2 linked regions of the Magnetococcus sp. PR-3 genome follow. The main gene of each other region encodes a partner of the protein of the gene in region 2 in a complex. Links are inferred from orthologs where the notes say so. Each region holds a gene or a part of one and is shown on either strand. Other genes may lie near its edges.

Region 1 (9,477 bases), on a different replicon or contig from region 2:
TACAGTTTCAGACCCTGTGCGTGTTCAGGACTTAACGCAAGAGGCCTTCCTGAAGGCCTATCGTGCTTTGCACCATTTTAGGGGCGATGCCGCTTTTTATACTTGGCTCTACCGTATTGCGGTTAACACGGCTAAAAACTTTGTGATGTCCCAGGATCGTGGTGTCCCCATGAGTGACCTGGACTTTGAAGATGCCGATCGACTCTCTCCCCAGCTGCGTGATTACGATACCCCTGAAAATCAGGTGCTCCGTGGCGAGTTGATGGATGCATTAAAAATTGCCATTGATGAGCTGGCCCCAACCATGAAACAGGCTATTGCTCTGCGCGATCTGGAAGGTAAATCCTACGAAGAGATTGCAGAGATCATGGATTGCCCCATTGGTACGGTACGCTCACGTATTTTCCGTGGTCGGCAAGAGATCGTCAATAAGCTAAAAGACCATGTACCTAATGGTAATCTGGCTGGCAATCACGGACTGTAAGTACATTTCTATATAGCCCTGTTCAGGGTTAGACGAACTTTTCCCTTAGTCAAGACTCAAACGCCTTGAATCCCACATCTGTTGAGGTATCTGATCATGATGCAAGAACAAGGTAAAGTTGTTGAGCTAGAAGGTGATTTTGCCATTATTGCCACCGAGCGTAAAAGTGCCTGTGGCAACTGTGGTGGTGAAAGTAGCTGTAATACGCTTTCTGGTGGCCTGGGTAAAAAACCCATTCTGTTCCGTGCCTATAATGAAGCAGGCGCGAAACGCGGGGATCATGTCGTTTTAGAAATACGTGAAGGTGCTTTTCTCTCGGCCTCCTTCATGGCCTACCTGCTCCCCCTGATCGCGCTTTTCGTTGTGGCTCTCTTTGTACGCAGTATTGGTTTGAATATGGGCATGATGGTAGAAAATGCGGAAGGGGTGGGGGCTCTATGTGGTTTGGCTGCTCTAGGAGGGGTCTTCATGTGGATGCGTCGCTACTATGCTGGTCAGGATATCAAGCCTGACGATATGCCTGTTGTCCGTACAATTGTCCACGCTACCCGTATTCCTATTGTACCTTCTGCCTGAAACAGTGCGAAGGATCTGTGATCCTTCTAACGTTTAAGGCATATCAGTCGTTACTTGTATGAGACTAAACATTAGCTCGTGCTGCCGAGGTATGTTTTTTTACCGGGCTCAGTGCGCTTATCCGTTTAGAGGGTGAAATCCATGACATCTGCTTTGTCCCCTTTTTACCGTATCCTATTGGTCATCTTTGCGGTTTCCCTAGCTATGTTTGGGGGTGTACAAGCCTCCCATGCCAAAGCTGGATTTCCCAATTTGGTGCCATTGGTTAAAAAGTTGAAACCGGTGGTGGTCAATATCAGTACCACCCAATCGGTCAAACGTCAGAGTAAATCGCCAGATGGTAAGAAGCGAAAAGATTTTGAAGGTACACCCTTTGAGGAGCTGTTTAAGCATTTTTTTGACCGCTTACCTGATCAAGGGCGTTCTTTTAAGTCCAACTCACTGGGTTCAGGGGTCATTGTTGATGCCAGCGGATATATTCTGACCAACTATCATGTCATTGATAAAGCGACGGAGATTACCGTAAAGCTGCATGATGAGAGTGAGTACCGTGCAGAGGTTGTGGGCAAAGACAAAAAAACAGATCTGGCACTGATTCGAATTCGCGCGGATAAACCTCTTGCCGTGGCGAAATTAGGGAACTCTTCCCGTGCTGAGGTAGGATCTTGGGTGATGGCCATTGGTAATCCGTTTGGTTTAGAAGCCACGGTGACAGCAGGGATCATCTCTGCCAAGGGGCGTGTGATCGGCGCCGGTCCCTACGATAATTTTATCCAGACCGATGCGGCCATTAATCCCGGTAACTCGGGTGGCCCTCTGTTTAATCTGGATGGTGAAGTGGTGGGGATTAATACCGCGATCTACTCCCGTGGGGGCGGTAGTGTTGGTGTCGGGTTTGCCATTCCGGTTAATCTGGCCAGTAATGTGATGGAGCAGCTTAAAAGCAATGGTCATGTTGAGCGGGGTTGGCTAGGGGTACGTATTCAGACCATTACCAAAGAGCTAGCAGAAGCCTTGCAGTTGGATGACCGGTCAGGTGCGCTGGTGGCTGAGGTGATCGAAAAAAGCCCAGCAGCAAAAGCGGGGATTCGCTCAGAAGATGTCATCATCTCCTTCAACGGTAAGCATGTTACCAAGATGAACACCTTGCCTGCTATTGTTGCCAATACGCCTGTAGGGGCCCGGGTGCCGGTTAAGGTTAAACGCGGGGGTAAAGAGCGCACCCTGTGGGTACGCATTGCCAAGTTGAATGATGGAAAAAAAGGTAAGGGTTCCCGTTCCGGTCAATCTGGTAAAGAGCCTGAAAAGAGCGATGGGGCTGCCATCAAAGAGCGGCTTGGTTTGACGGTTGCAGAGATGGATAGTGCGCTTGTTAAACGTTTAAAGCTGCCTGAAGATATTCAGGGGGTCGTCATTACCACTGTGCATGGTGACAGCAGTGGTCAAACAGCGGGCTTAAACCGTGGGGATGTCATTACCCAGTTCAACCGCAAGACGATAAAAAGCATAGATGATCTTGCTGGCGCGCTGAATACGGTTAAGAAAAACAGCATGACCTTGGTCTATGTCATCCGTAATGGTGAGCCACTGTTTATCCCCATAAAAGTAAAATAACCCAACCAGCAGGGGTTCTGTGTCTTTACCACAGAACTCCTGGTTTGGTTAGGGGTTCTGTGCAACACCTACCAGTTAAAATCCTCTTCGTATCCCCAGCCGATTAAATGCATGCCGATCAACGTTTTGGTCAGGTGCTTAAGATCATCATCAAAATGCGACTGCCAATCTCCTGCTTGCCCTTTTCGTTTAAAGCCTTGGGGCTCTTGCTCATTGCTTAGTGTTTGGGATTTGGCTTCGAAGGCTGTTTCTTGAATGACACGATCTAGGTCAGATTGATGGTAGGGCATCCCAATAAAGTCTGCCAGTTGGCCAACTGCCTCTGCTTTGTGGTTAACCATATCTTCAAAACGGGTAAAGAGGATCGGTAGGTCGGTCTTTTGCCAGCTCTCAACCCACTGCACCATGGCCGCAGTGAGGGAGAGTGAGGCGTGCTCGGCAAAGGAGCTGCCTGCCAATAAAAGGCTTAGAGCCTGCTTTTGGCTGATGTTCCTTAATAAATTGCCCATTTGATTGCTGTGGTGAGACAGTGTTTTGCTTTGGTAATGGTAAAAAGAGACAAGCTGATCCCTTGGGTCACGTAGCTGTACAATGACCCGATAGTCGTTTGTTTTTAAATAGGCGACAAATTCAGGATCAGGGAACCAGTGGCCTAACAGAAAATGTTGTGCTGGAATATTTTGATACAGTTCGGGAGCTATGGCCTGCATACCTTCTGAAGGCCAGTGGTGTTGTAGGCCTGTTAGGCTACGCATCACATCTGAGAGTAAATAGGTTCCACACTTGGGGTAAGAACAGATCACAAATTTATGCTTGGGGCCTGCCCCCCCTTTTGCTTCCGTAGGGTGGGGAACATTCTGATGGGTCGGGAGATGGGTCTTTACTAAGGTAGGGTCTGTTTTAAGGACCTGTTGAAAGTGTGGCCGGCTTAGCTGTTCCTGATCATGGCGAAGATAGGCCAAGGCTAACCCCATATGACTTTTTGTATTGGCAGGGTTGACCATGAGCTCTTGTTTAAAAGCTTCTATACTCTGTTCATAATATTCATGCTTTAGATAAGCTGCACCTAACTGGTGGTAGACCTCATTGTTGGCTGAGGCATACTTTTTTGCAGCCAGTAGGTACTCAAGCCCCATCTTTTTCTGGTGGGCGAGTAAACAGAACAAATGACCCTGACGTATTAAAGCATGAGGGTCTGTGGGCACCAATTGGAGGTATTTGTTGAGATAGTCCCGTTCGGCATCTTGATCGTTAAGCTCTTTTGCCAGGTGTGAGAGATGCAGCAAGATGTCTGAACGATTGGGGTCATGGGCTAACAGTTGTTGATAGTTCTTTGCGGCCTTTTGATAATCCCCATGTTTGTGGGCGAGCAGTGCCGTTCGATAGAGCAGAAGCATCGCATCTTGGTTGCCCTGTGTGGTATCGCTCGCGGCCATGTTTGCATCCTCATTTAATGATTAAAAGCTGCTGCTTTAGAATGCAAAAGCCATTCCTGTGCCTCTGATGAGATGCAAAAAGGCCCTGTACCGAATGGGTACAAGGCCTTTTTGTGATATAGGCTCTGACGGAAGGAGAGAGCTTATACAAAGATATCAATAATGCCCCCGGGGCGGGCAGCGCTCGTATTTACATCTGGCTGTACCACTTTGCTGGCATTTTCAGCCATAAAGCCATCATCCCCAGTACGGGTAAGGCTGTGGACACGACGGGTGCTTTCGTTTAGTCCTGTTTGATCAGCCGCTAAGGTTTGTTGTCTAGATGCTGTGATATCATTGACGTTAAGCTGGTTTTGATCCAGCCGTCGGGCGTTTTGCGCAAGATTAAGATTACCACCTACCATTACACCAGAAATGGCCATAATGTTTCCCCTCTTGAAAATGGGTTCCCCGTTGATTTTTACGAGGTTTCCATTCGATCAACCGTTATCATTCTAGGCAACTTACTATTCTTAGAATAATTCAATTTTCAATAAGTTGCAAATGGATGACCGAATCTCTGTTTGACCTAATACGGCATGGTTGCGTTAAATCATCTCATATTTATCAAAAAAGGGTCGCTTTCTCCTTGCATTAGGCGGGGTGAACCGCTAGTATGCGCGCTTCTTTATTTAATGGATTATTCCATACAACCCAAACCAAACCTTGAGAGGGGGTGATGTACTGTGCGGGTTGATGTCTATGATAACAATGTGGACCAAGCTATTCGCGTTCTGAAGAAGAAGATGAACCGCGAGGGGATGTTCCGCGAGATGAAGAAACGCAAGTTCTTCGAAAAGCCCTCCGAGCGCCGCCGTCGTAAGAAGGCCGAGGCGATTCGTCGTCTGCGTAAGAAGCTGCGCCGCGCTTCTCTGGCTGGGCTTCTGTAAGAAAACATGCTTGTGTGGGTCTATCCACATCAAACATGGCTGTAAAAAAGGAGAACCTTTTAGGTTCTCCTTTTTTTATGCCTTAAGCGATGTCATAAAAAAAGAGACGGCGCGATTAAAGAATCGCGCCGTCTCTTTTTGTGCATGTCAACTGAAGTGTGTTTTTACTCTGTATCAGTCGAAGGGCTTTCAGCCGTCGTTGTCGGCTCTTTTGCTGGGCTTTCAGCTTTTTCTGTGCTCGCTTCGTCACCATCACTCTTTGGTTTGGCCGCTTTTTTAGGGGCGCGTTTGCGGGTGGTGGTGGTTGCCCGTTTGCGAGGTTTGCGTGCCGCTGGTTTTTTCTTAACCTCTGGCTCATCATCACTTGGTGTTGATGAAGCTTCTGCGCTTACCTCAGTCTCAGACTGTTCTGCGGGTGTCGCCTCTTCTGTGCTCTTTTTAGGGGCAGCCTTTTTGCGAGGGGTCGTGGTCCGTCGCCGACGTTTTGGCTTCTCCTCAGCTGCTTGATCAGCTGTAGGTGATGCCTCATCCGTTTTAGGCTGTTCGGCCGACTCTTCCGTTGTGGTCTCTTCAGCCGCAACCTTTTTTGCCGCAGGCTTTCTCCGTTTACGCACGGGTTTTTTCACAGCTTTGGCCGGGGCCTCTTCTGCGGCAGCCTCTTCAACCACAGGCTGAATAGCGGGTTGAGGTTCAGCTTTTGCCTCAACAGCAGGTTCAAACATGCTGGGTTGAGGGGTGTCTGGCTCTGGTACAACCAAGACAGGCTGAGGTGTGTCCGGCTGCTCCTCAATCAGTAGAGGAGGAGGAGGGGGCTCATTAGAAGAGGTAGATACCTCAACCGGCTTGGCCTCTTCATGGCTCGGTGGCTGTGGTGCCTCGGAACTTTGTTCGACCGCTTCTGTTGTCTGGGCTTGCTCCTCCTGAGAAGCAGCCCGACGACGGCGACGGCGGCGGCGACGTTTTTTGCTGGGTGAGTCTCCGCTGCTATCTGCAGTATCAGAGGCGGATGCTTCACCTTCACTGGCTTCACCTTCGCTGGCTTCACCATCATTTGTCTCACCGACCACTTCAGAGCTCTCTGTCTCTTGGGTGGGGCTATCACCACTCTGTTCCTGCTGCTCTTCACCTGGAGCACCATCTGTACGATCACGATTACGCTTGCGTTTACGGCGGCGCTTGCGTTTTTTACCTTCAGATTTGCCCTCTTCACCTGCTTCAGGTGTCTCGCTACTCTTTTCTTCACCTTCCGACGGCTGAACGGCTGGGCTGCTTTCCTCTTTGGCTTCACGCTCTTTATTGGGCTCTTCTTGTGAGGTGCGTGCCACGCGATCTTTACGGAAATGAGGGGTCTGTAGCTCAGGGTCAATCTCGATCAGAAGCTCAAGATCATTCTCAATTTCCAGCTCGACCATCTGTCTGCGTTTATGGTTGTGCAGATAGTTGGCAACATCGGCAGGTGCATGGTAGATAAGCTTAGAAAAGCGACCGCTACTTGTATCTTCTTCAATACAACGGAACAGGCGAATGGCTGTGGATTCTACCGAACGAATGGTTCCCAGACCTGTGCAGCGCGGGCAAACCTCACGGTTACTCTCATTGAAAGCCGGTTTCATACGTTGGCGCGAAAGCTCCATGAGACCAAACTGGGAAATTTTCCCGAGCTGGATTTTGGCGCGATCGCCTTTTAAAGCCTCTTTCAGGCGTTTTTCTACTTCGCTGTTGTGCTTTTTTTCTTCCATATCAATGAAATCAATGACAACCAGCCCACCTAAATCTCTTAGGCGTAGCTGGCGTGCGATCTCATCAACAGCCTGCATATTGGTTTTAAAGGCGGTGTTTTCTACATTCTTCTCTTTGGTTGATCGCCCTGAGTTGATATCAATGGAGACCAAAGCTTCCGTTGGTTCAATAACCAGGTATCCACCAGATTTGAGCGAAATGGTACGCTCATGCATCGATTCAATTTGATGCTCTACCTGATAACGGGAGAAAAGAGGAATGCGATCTTTATAAGGTTGAACCGCTTTGACATAACGGGGCATCAGCAGTCGCATGAAATCCTTACCACGGCGGTAAGCTTCATTGCCTTCAATCAGAATCTCTTCCATTTCTGTGGAGTAGAGATCCCGAATAGTACGGATAATCAGGTCGCCCTCTTCATGGATTAAAGCAGGACCATTACAGGTCTCCACTTTGTCCTGAATGGTTTTCCATAAACGGGTCAGGTAGCTCATATCCCGTGTGATCTCACGCTTGGTGCGTTCCATACCTGCAGTACGGATGATCAGGCTAACCTCTTGGGGAATTTCCATGCTGGCAAGCATGGTCTTCAAGGCTTTTCGAGCCTGGTTATCCATGATTTTACGGGAAATACCACCACCACCTGAGTTTTCAGGGAGCAAAACGGTATAGCGCCCTGCCAGGGAGATGTTGGTGGTTAAGGAGGCGCCTTTGGTTCCGCGTGCCTCTTTAACCACCTGCAACAGCAGGAGTTGACCTTTTTTCAAGATATCCTGAATAGGGATTTGGCGACGGCGACCACGGCCACCGCGGTCGTTGCCCCGGCGGCGGCGGCCACCACCTTTGTCTTTATCGCTTTGAGAGGGCTCTTTGGCTTTGTTTTCAGCTATAGCCTCTGTAGGCGGCTCTTCTGTGTTACCTGGTTCCCCAGTTGCGCTGTTTTCTTCAGGCTCAGATGTAACCTTTGCCGTCTCAGCTTTTTGCTCCTCTTGTTCCGTTTGTTCATCTGCTATCACGGGTTGCAAAGAGGGTTGTTCGCTGTTTTCTGGTGCCGATTCCGAAGGCTGTTCCGTTTGTTCAGCAGGCTGAGTTGAGGCGGGTTGTTCGGGAGGGGCTTCAGAAGGTTCTTGAGGTTCTGGGGGCTCTTGCACAGGGTAGTATTTGGGGTTAACGTCGTTGACGGAGAGGAAACCCTGCCGTCCACCGTTAAAGTCTACAAAGGCTGCTTGTAGAGAGGGCTCGACCCGGGTAACCCTGCCCAGGTAGATGTTGCCTTTGATCTGAGCCTTGGTGCAGGTTTCGATATCCAGATCAATCAGGCGTTGATCGTGGACAATAGCGACGCGCACCTCTTCAGGATGGGTGGCATCTACCAGCATACGCTTGGTCATGTGAATTATTAACTCCGTATGGTTAATCGTACGGCGCCTCTTCAACATGTAGCCCCATTAATTGTTAACACCGATTAAGGTATTAAGTGGCTACAGTATGGCGCACGAGGCGATGTATGTTTTTTCAGGCGGGGCTCTGTGCCATCCGCCAAACTGACTGATTCATTAAAGAATGGTACTCTTCAGGCTTAAAATAGTGGCCTGTGATTTTCTGTGTTAGAACTTTTTTATTCCTAAATAACCATTAAAATAAGGAAGATACCACATTCACGAACGAACAATTGTATGCATTGTGCGTTCAAACAGGGACTTTTACGTCCGTGTTCGGTAAGCTTCCGTGCGATGATTCTACGTACCTCAATCAAGAAAAGCAACGAACCGTGCCGGAAAATTCGAAACCAACAAGTGTCCGTACAGTAACTGTGGACGAAGAGTATGCTGGGTCCCGACTGGATAAATTTTTAAAAAGTCAGATTCCTGGTGTCCCATTCTCTCTTATTCAACGCCTCATGCGTACCGGGCAGGTACGGGTAAATAAAGGGCGTGCCAAGGGAGATCGGCGTCTTGCGTATGGGGATCTGGTGCGTATTCCACCGGTTCATCCCCCTAAAACTGAACAGAGTGATGGTAAGCGCCAAGCTAAAATTAAAGAGCAAGCACCCAATATTGAAGCCCGTACTGTGTTTCGGGACGGATGGATCTTGGTGTTGAATAAGCCGGCTGGTATACCCGTTCATGGCGGTAGTGGGCATGATTGGGGCATTGTGGATGCGGTGCGAGCAAGCTTAGAGAAATTGGGAATTGAAGCCCAGGCTGAGCTATGCCACCGACTGGATAAAGATACATCAGGTCTGCTGTTGTTTGGGCTTCGTCCCCGTGCCGTGCGACAACTCACCGAGGCCATGCGCGAAAATAAGGTTGGCAAGACCTATCTGGCTTTGGTGCAAGGGGTGCCTGAAAAACGGCGTGGCGTGATTGAACAACCCTTAAGCAAGGGGGTTGTGCGCGGTGGAGAACGTATGGTTACGGTCGAGCAGGGTGGGCAGGAGGCTGTTACGCACTACCGTGTTGTGCGGGACTTTGGCTCAGCCTCGCTTGTGGAGGTGCAGCTGGAAACAGGGCGCACCCATCAAATTCGGGTACATATGCAGCATTTAGGGCATCCGGTGGCTGGCGATGGTAAGTATGGGGATAAAACCTTTAATAAATGGATGCGGGAGCGTGGTTTGAAACGCCTGTTTTTGCATGCGTCTGAACTGATTTTTGCCCACCCCCATGAAAAAAGGATGATGACCTATCAAGCGCCA
Region 2 (8,864 bases):
ATCCCGGTGCTCTGGAAGGGGCCGCTCGGTTCGTGACCCAATACCTTAACCAAACATTGGATTTTGAACAGACCATCAAAGCTCCAGATAATAAACAACTGCTCAGCTCTGGCCGTAAAGAGGTCGATATCAACCGTCGCCTACGTCTTTGGGCCGCGGAACAACCCCAAAACATCACCTATGTCGCAGAACCTAAACTGGATGGCCTTGCCTTTAGCCTAACGTATGAACAAGGAACTCTCGTCCGTGCTGCAACCCGAGGGGATGGACAAGAAGGGGAAGATGTCACCGCCCACGCCCGTACCATCCAAGATGTTCCCCTAAAACTACAAGGTCAGGACTACCCCGATGTGCTAGAGGTGCGTGGCGAAGTTTATATGCCCCTAACAACCTTTGAGAACATCAATACCAACGCGCGGGAAAAAGGAGAAAAAACCTTTGCCAACCCCCGTAATGCAGCCGCCGGTAGCATCCGCCAACTGGATCCTAAAATTACCGCGACCCGCGGACTACGCATGTTCTGTTACGGCACAGGCTATGTAGAGGGGGGTAAACTGCCCGACAGTTATCATGAGGTGTTAACAAAACTTCACCAATGGGGTTTTGTCATCTCCCCCCAAGCTAAACCCGTACAAGAGGCACAAGGGTGTATTCAATTTACTGAATCCCTAGGTGAAAAACGTGAAGCCCTGCCTTATGAAATTGATGGAGCCGTGCTCAAGGTTGACCGCCAAACATTTAGAGATCGGCTTGGCTTTGTCGCCCGTGCGCCTCGCTGGGCCATTGCCTTTAAATTTCCCGCGACAGAAGAGAGCACCACGGTTCAAGATATTGACCTGCAAGTCGGGCGGACCGGTGCCATCACCCCTGTTGCCCGCTTGGAGCCCGTCTCGGTTGGTGGTGTAACGGTCACCAATGCAACCTTGCACAATTTTCAGGAACTGGCCCGTAAGGATGTTCGGGTTGGGGATCGTGTCATTGTACGCCGAGCTGGCGATGTTATTCCTGAAGTGGTGCGCATTATACCCAGTGCCGAACATGAGGCATTGCCACTTTATGAAGAACCAAAAGTATGCCCCGTTTGCCAAGCACCCGCTGAACGGGAGGGGGATGAGACGGCACTGCGCTGTTCAGGCGGGTTAACGTGCCGGGCCCAGGTTAAAGAGGGGGTTAAACATTTTGCCGCCCGTAAAGCCATGAATATTGATGGTCTGGGTGACAAGCTGGTTGAACTCTTAATGAAAGCCGAACTGGTTGAGCGGGTTTCTGACCTCTATCGCTTGCATGAACACCGACATATCTTGGTTAAGCTCGAGCGGCTCGGGGGGAAATCCGTCGCCAATCTGTTGGAAGCGATTGAGCAGAGTAAAAACCAGGATGCAGGGCGGTTTCTGTTCGGTTTAGGTATTCGGGATGTTGGTGCCACCATTGGCGCCTCTCTGGCCAATCACTTTGCAAACCTAAATGCCCTGATGGCAGCCACAGAAGAGGAGTTGGTGGCTATTGAAGATGTGGGGGCTGTGGTGGCACGCAGACTGGTCCATTTTTTTGAGCAGGAACATAACCGAAATGAGTTGGAGTTGCTCAAAGAGCAGGGTCTTAAAGCAGCCAGTGAGTCATGGCAAGCAGAAGCACCTGTTGGGGTGGTTTTAGAGACAGCCACCACCCTGGTTGGTCTATCGGTGGTGCTTACCGGTACACTCTCAGTGATGACCCGTGATGAAGCCAAAGCCAAGCTGGAAGCGTTGGGGGCCAAAGTGGTGGGCTCTGTCTCTGGTAAAACTGGCTGTTTGGTTTGTGGGGATAATGCTGGCTCTAAACTGAGCAAAGCCCAAAAAGCGGGTGTTCCGGTGTTGAATGAATCTGAATTGGGTGAACTGCTAAGTGGAACGATACCGGATGCCATTCAAGCCCGAATGTAATAAAGCACGAGAAGTACGTCACACGAGGGGTGATGTACCTGATGGGAACACAGGCTTTGAGGCGCTTTACGCATGCTATGATTGAGTAAACCAAACCGACGGTGAGATTAAAGGTGCGCCCCCATGACGGATTTACACTGTACCAATGGTGACTCAGCAACCGCACTGATGGCTGAAGCAGGGATCCAAGGGGTTTTGCTGCCCTGGCGGGATCTGCTGCATGATGGTCCTGTACCGGGTGGGTTGAATATAGCCGCACTGGCCAAACAGCGTAGTACCTACATCGCAGCCTGTGGGTGGGGCAAGCAAGAAGATATTGAAGCTGATTTTCAAAAGCGGGATCAACACCTTGCAAACTGGGCCGCGTTTGATCAGATCATCCTCTGGTTTGAACATGACCTGTATGATCAACTACAGTTAATTCAGATTTTAGACCGCTTCGCCGAGCAACCAGAAAGCCATGACCGGCTGTTTATCATTCAAACCGATGACTATTTAGGTCATCACACCCCTGAGCAAATCGCTGCACGGTTGTCTCAAAAACAGCCCGTCACCCAGGCACAATTACAGTTGGCCCAACAGGCATGGGTGGCCTTTACGGCACCAACCCCCCTCCCTTGGCACCAACTGCTACAGTGTGATACCCAAGCCTTGCCTTGGCTGCGATCTGCCATCGAACGCATGTTGGCTCAATATCCATCCGTTAAAAATGGTTTAAACCGTTCAGAGTCACTGTTGTTGGAGCTTATTCAAGCAGGCCATCATAAACCGGGTCCGTTGTTTCATGCTTATCTGGAGCAGGATACCCCAAAGTTTATGGGGGATGCCGCCCTATGGCTTATTTTACAGGCAATGAACCAGGGTAAGCAGGCACTCATTCACTGTGCGGATGAGACCCCCTTTACAGCACCAACCTGTTATCCACCAGATGCATCCTTTAAAGAACAGCAGTTACACCTGACCCCGTTGGGGACGTTGGTTCAGGCGGGTCAGGCCGATTGGGTCGCGTTAAACCCGTTGGATAAATGGCTGGGAGGGTGTCATTTAACAGCCAATAACCATTGGCGGTGGGATGGCCAGCAGTTGGTTGAAAACGGTAAATCCCTTGAAACTTAGCGGGGTGGTGATGACATGCCCTCTGCCTCACACCATGGCATTGGTTGTGCACCTTTTTACGGATAGATGAACCGTCTGTTTGGAAAGCTTGTATGACTTCTGATCTCTACCAAAAAATACAATCGTACATTGATCGCCAGCAGTGGCAAGAAGCCTGGCAGTTATGTGCACCGTTGCTGCAAGAAACCCCAACCCCTGTGCCGGTGTGGGTTCTTGCTGGGCAGATATTAGGTGCAGGGGGGCAGCTGCAACAGGGCTTGCAGCTTTTAAAACAGGCCATGCAGCAGGCACCGGATCAAGGAGAGGTGTATTGGCGTATTGGTGTCTTGTTGATACAGGCGGGACAGCATGCCATCGCGGGTGAACTGTTTGAGCAGGGTGTGAAGAAAGATCCAGACCATGGATCACTGCGCGAGGCATATGCGGATTGGTTGGTGGACCAGGGGGATGTGACGGAAGCGGTACGACACTATCGGTTATTACTCTTTGCGCAGAATCAAAACCCAGCACTACACCAAAAAATCGCTCAAGCGCTGCATCTGCAAGGTGAGTTGGTTGCCGCACAACGGCACTATGAAACCGCGTTGTCGCTTAAAGAGGATGTCTGGTTGGTGTGGTATGGCTTGGGCAAAGTGTGGTTGGAGCAAGGACGGTGTGAAGAGGCTCTACACGTTTATACCCAGGGTAGGGCATTGGGTGAGCAGCTGGCGACGTTTGATAATGCGATCGGCCTAGCCTTGATGGAAAAAGATGATGTTACCGGGGCGATTGAAGTCTATCGTCGTGGGTTGGCCGTAGAGCCCCATAATCAAATACTACACTACAATTTGGGTAACGCCTTACGCGCATTCGGTGATCTTGAAGGGGCCCGCCAAGTCTTTAAAATGGGGATGCAGCAGCACCCTAACCATCCCTATTTTCTGTTGGGTACCGCACAGTTAACCAAATTGAATGATGTAGATGATCCGTTGATACAGCGTATGGAACAGATGGTTCAACAGTCGGATCAGCCTGTTCAAAAACGGATTGATTTAGGGTATGGGTTAGGTCGAGCACTTGATCAGGTGCAAGCCTATGACCGTGCATTTTCAGCTTATACTCAAGCCAATACTTTACGCTATACCACCCAAGGTTGTAGTGATCTGAACCATTATCTGGATGTGATTAAGCGCATTAAAGTTGCTTTCCAACACCCATCTCAAGCTTTGATCACAGCCTCTTGTCATCCAGTTACGCCCATTTTTGTTATGGGTATGTTTCGCTCAGGCTCCACATTGGTGGAGCAAATTCTAGGTAGCCACCCTCAAATTGCGACCACAGGTGAGCGCTCTATCTTGGCAGATTTGGTGGATGAACAGCCCAAGCGCATGGGCTTTGGGGCGGTATATCCTGAATACTGGACTTCTATGGGTGTGCAGGAGGGGGCCGAGTTGGCAACCACCTACCTTCACACATTGCGCGAAGTCAGTGACCGGCCAGCCGATACAGCCGTTACCCATATGACCGATAAGTTATTGTTTAATTATTTATACCTTGGTGTGATCGCAGAACTTTTCCCCGGAGCGCGGGTGGTACATACGGTACGAAATCCATTGGATACCTGCTTATCCATCTATTTTCAGAACTTTACCCGTGGCCAGCGTTGGATGCAGTCTCTTGAAGAGATTGGTCACTACTATGTGGCGTATCATAATCTGATGAACCATTGGCGGAATGTCTTACCTATTAAAATATATGATGTTATTTATGAAGATGTGGTAGAAAATCCACACCTTGAGGTAGAGCGGCTATTGGACTATCTGGCCTTACCGTGGCATGAAGGATGTTTGTCTTTTCACACCAACAAACGGGCGGTACAAACAGCCAGTGCTCAGCAGGTTAGGCAACCAATTTATAAGAGCTCTAAGCAGCGTTGGCGGAACTATGAAGCACAACTAAGCCGACTAAAAGAGATCTTGGGGGCGCTTAACTCGAGTGAGCTCTCATAAGGGTTTACAGGGTGTTTTCTCTTTGACTGTGCATGTTTTATGCTCCATCCAACCTGCGATAAATGGCAGAATAAGCATCCCCACACAGATACCCATGACTCCAAACCATCCCCATGCTTCAAAAGCCAAACCCGATAGGCTAACGCCCATCCATCCCCCCAGATAGTAAAACAGAACATACAGGGCGTTGGCGCGCCCATGACCGGATTTGACTTGGTGGTTGAGTGCCCCCACTGAAGCAGCATGCACGGTAAAAAAACCAGCGCAGAGTAAAAGCATGGCGGCAATGACCCCGCCTAACCAGGGGCTGCCGGAGAGTATAACCGCCGCAAAGGTAACCCCTGAGCCGCTCATGAGCGTTCGGCCACTGCCCCATCGGTTAACCAGCTTACCGGTCAAAGGTCCCATGAAAATACCCATGATGTAGACCAGATAAATGGCGGTAATGGTATGGGTTGAGAGATTAAAGGGTGTCTCTGCCAGCCGGAAGGGCAGGTAGTTGAAGAGGGATGAGAAGACAAAAAAACCACCCATGGCACTAAACAGAAGACGTAGGATCGGCCACTGGGTCAGCAAATCTCCAAAGCCCACCCGGCTATGTTTAGGCTGTGGGGGTTGTTTGGGCTCTTTGGGCAATAAAAAGTAGGCGATAGCAATGGAGATCAGGGTTAATAAAGCTGCGCTAACCAGTGCATAACGCCAATGGAGGGGAGGGTGTATCCACCCCCCCAGCAAGCGTCCGCCCAGCCCACCAAGGACCGTGGCAGCTACGTAGCTACCCATCACGACATTAAGCCGTTCGGTGGGGAGAATACGGGCCAGGAACGCGGCTAGGCAGGTTGTGAGGGCGGGTATAAAAAGTCCTTGAATAAAACGGGCAGTGGTATGTAGGGCCAAGCTATCGACATAGGCGGTGAGTAGACCGGCGATGGCAACCATGGTACCGCCCAGTAAAATGATGGGTCGTATGGGCCAGTGGTCAGCCAACAGGCCAAAGGGAATATTAGCCAGGGTAATGCCTAAAATAACCGCAGAGATACTCCACGAGACGTGCGAGGCTGAGGCGGCAAACTCCTGTTGAAGGATGGGCAACACCGGTTGGGTGAGGTAGATATTGGTAAAGGCAGAGGCCACCAGAGTGAAGACGGCCAGTTGCAAGGTACGGGCTTGAAGTGGGTTCATACATGCAGTGTAGCAGAGGGTTAATGGTGCAGGAATACGACAAATCATGATGTCCCCCATCGGGGTGCATGAGCGCTTGGGGCACACGATGGGGGGATAAGATTCTGGTTTAGGGCCTGAGCCACGATAAAAAAAGGCCCGTCCTAAGACGGGCCTTCATTTTTTAACCAACACGCGGCATGGTGCCGTTTTGTGGATTATTCAGCAGCGTTCTCTTCCAGCTCTTTCATGGTCAACTTAACGCGACCTTGACGGTCAACGTCCAGAACCTTGACCTTGACCATCTCACCCTCTTTGACCACATCGGTAACGCTCTGTACACGACGGTTGGCCAGCTGGCTGATGTGAACCAGACCATCCTTGTTGGGCAGAATGTTCACAAAAGCACCAAAGTCGGTGATGCGAACCACTTTACCCTCATAGATCTGACCTTTCTCGACCTCAGCCACGATGGACTTGATGATCTTAATGGCCTTATCCGAAGATTCCTGATCGGTAGAAGCGATGCGAATGGTGCCATCATCTTCAATATCAATGGAACAGCCGGTATCTTCCGTAATGCTACGGATGACCTTACCACCGGCACCAATGACGTCACGGATCTTGTCAGGGTGGATCTTCATAGCGTGAATGCGTGGTGCGTAGGCAGACATCTCTTCACGATGGGTGGTCAGGGCTTTACCCATTTCACCGAGAATATGCAAGCGACCGGCACGGGCTTGATCCAGTGCCTTAGCCATGATCTCACGGGTAATCCCGGTGATCTTGATATCCATCTGCAGAGCAGTGATACCGTCAGCATTACCAGCCACTTTAAAGTCCATATCACCCAGGTGATCTTCATCACCCAAAATGTCGGACAGAACGGCGTAATCTTCACCCTCTTTAACCAGACCCATGGCAATACCAGCAACAGGGGACTTGATCGGCACACCGGCGTCCTGCATGGCCAGAACAGCGCCACAGACGGTTGCCATGGAGGAAGAACCGTTGGATTCGGTAATCTCTGAGGTTACACGCATGGTGTAGGGGAAGTCCTCAGCGGTAGGAATAACCGCAGCCAGGGCGCGAGAAGCTAACTTACCATGGCCAATTTCACGACGACCAGGGGCACCCATACGACCTGTCTCACCCACACAGTAGGGAGGGAAGGTGTAGTTGAGGTAGAAACGGTCACGGTATTCACCGGACAAGGTTTCTACAATCTGCTCATCGCGGGAGGTACCCAGGGTAACCGTTGCAATGGCTTGGGTTTCGCCACGGGTGAACAGGGCAGTACCGTGTACACGGGGCAGAATACCTGCTTCACAAGCGATGGGGCGGATATCAGCCAAACCACGGCCATCCACACGCTTACCATCTAGTACACTTTGACGCAGCGTACGAGATTCAATTTTCTTGAAGATGCCGGCAACTTCGCCAGAGCGGTTGACGGTTTCGCCATCCACTTCAACGCTACCCAAAGCTTCAATGGCCGCTTTTTTGACTTGGCCAACAGCGTCGTAACGGGCCATTTTTTCAGGAATGGCATAAGCCTCAGCAACTTTGGCCGCATACTGAGCGTCCATCTCTGCAACCAACGCTTCGTTTACCTGAGGGGGCTCAACAACCCAACGCTCTTTACCTGCTTCAGCAGCCAGCTCTTCAATGGCTGTAATGACAGGCTGGAAAGCCTCATGGGCAAACATGACGCAATCAAGCATCTCATCTTCGCTCATGAAATCCACTTCGGATTCCACCATGGTTACCGCATCTCTGGTACCAGCAACCACCAGATCCAAACGGCTGTTTTCCATCTCAGCAGGGGTGGGGTTGAGAACGGGCTTGCCGTCTACAAAACCAACACGGGCACCGCCGATGGGACCTTCAAAAGGTACACCAGACAGCGCCAAAGCTGCGGAACAACCGATCAGAGCGGCGATATCAGAAGGGTGCTCGGGATCAAAGGAGAGAACCTGAGCCACGACCTGAGTTTCGTTCATGAAACCCTTGGGGAACAGCGGACGGATGGGGCGGTCGATCAGGCGGGAAGTAAGAACCTCACGCTCTGAAGGACGGGTTTCACGTTTAATAAAGCCACCAGGGATCTTACCAGCAGCCCAAAATTTCTCTTGATAATGTACACTAAGAGGAAAGAAATCCTGACCGGGGCGCATGGAGGTTTCCGCTACTGCGGTTACCAGCACAACGGTGTCGCCATAGGTAACCATAACGGCACCATCGGCCTGACGGGCCACACGACCTGTCTCGAGCGTGAGGGTCTTCTCGCCGAATTGAACACTCTTGCGATGAATGTTGAACATACAGAACCTTCCGATTATACGGGGGGGTAGAGACGTATTGCCGGGTTGTGTCTCCACAACCCGGCAAAGGCGAGATTACTTACGCAGCTTCAGACGCTTGATCAGCTCCTGATAGCGGGAACGATCTTCTTTTTGTACGTAGGAGAGCAGACGGCGACGCAGGCCAACCATCTTCAGCAGACCACGACGGCTGTGGTGATCTTTGTTGTGACCACGCAGGTGGTCGGTCAGGTTGTTGATGCGCTCGGTTAGTAGAGCCACCTGAACTTCGGGGGAACCGGTGTCACCCTCTTTAGTGGCGTACTCAGCGATCAGCTCTTGTTTGCGCTCGGCAGTAATCGACATCGTTCACT

The links.
Region 1: the proteins of pnp (region 2) and V5T57_RS06890 are in contact, whole or in part, in a cryo-EM structure (PDB 9QH0), measured with the Escherichia coli proteins. The link is inferred for Magnetococcus sp. PR-3 from one-to-one orthologs.

Annotation. Positions count from the first base shown.
Region 1 is NZ_JBAHUQ010000008.1:108,188-117,664, reverse strand. Bases 5,004-8,522 are described here. They hold V5T57_RS06890 (Rne/Rng family ribonuclease), read right to left. Parts: upstream 8,171-8,522; coding sequence 5,204-8,170; downstream 5,004-5,203. In the rest of the region: RNA polymerase sigma factor RpoE, read left to right, coding at 1-484; V5T57_RS06915 (SoxR reducing system RseC family protein), read left to right, coding at 581-1,060; V5T57_RS06910 (DegQ family serine endoprotease), read left to right, coding at 1,202-2,674; V5T57_RS06905 (sulfotransferase domain-containing protein), read right to left, coding at 2,743-4,110; V5T57_RS06900 (hypothetical protein), read right to left, coding at 4,254-4,532; V5T57_RS06885 (RluA family pseudouridine synthase), read left to right, coding at 8,551-9,477. UniProt on the Escherichia coli protein: Endoribonuclease that plays a central role in RNA processing and decay. Required for the maturation of 5S and 16S rRNAs and the majority of tRNAs. Also involved in the degradation of most mRNAs.
Region 2 is NZ_JBAHUQ010000003.1:174,411-183,274, reverse strand. The notes cover bases 5,959-8,864. They hold pnp (polyribonucleotide nucleotidyltransferase), read right to left. Parts: upstream 8,512-8,864; coding sequence 6,406-8,511; downstream 5,959-6,405. Other genes in these bases: rpsO (30S ribosomal protein S15), read right to left, coding at 8,587-8,856; V5T57_RS03750 (MFS transporter), read right to left, coding at 5,959-6,256. In the rest of the region: NAD-dependent DNA ligase LigA, read left to right, coding at 1-1,922; V5T57_RS03760 (DUF1835 domain-containing protein), read left to right, coding at 2,046-3,038; V5T57_RS03755 (tetratricopeptide repeat-containing sulfotransferase family protein), read left to right, coding at 3,131-5,026; more of V5T57_RS03750, read right to left, coding at 5,021-5,958. UniProt on the Escherichia coli protein: Involved in mRNA degradation. Catalyzes the phosphorolysis of single-stranded polyribonucleotides processively in the 3'- to 5'-direction. Also involved, along with RNase II, in tRNA processing.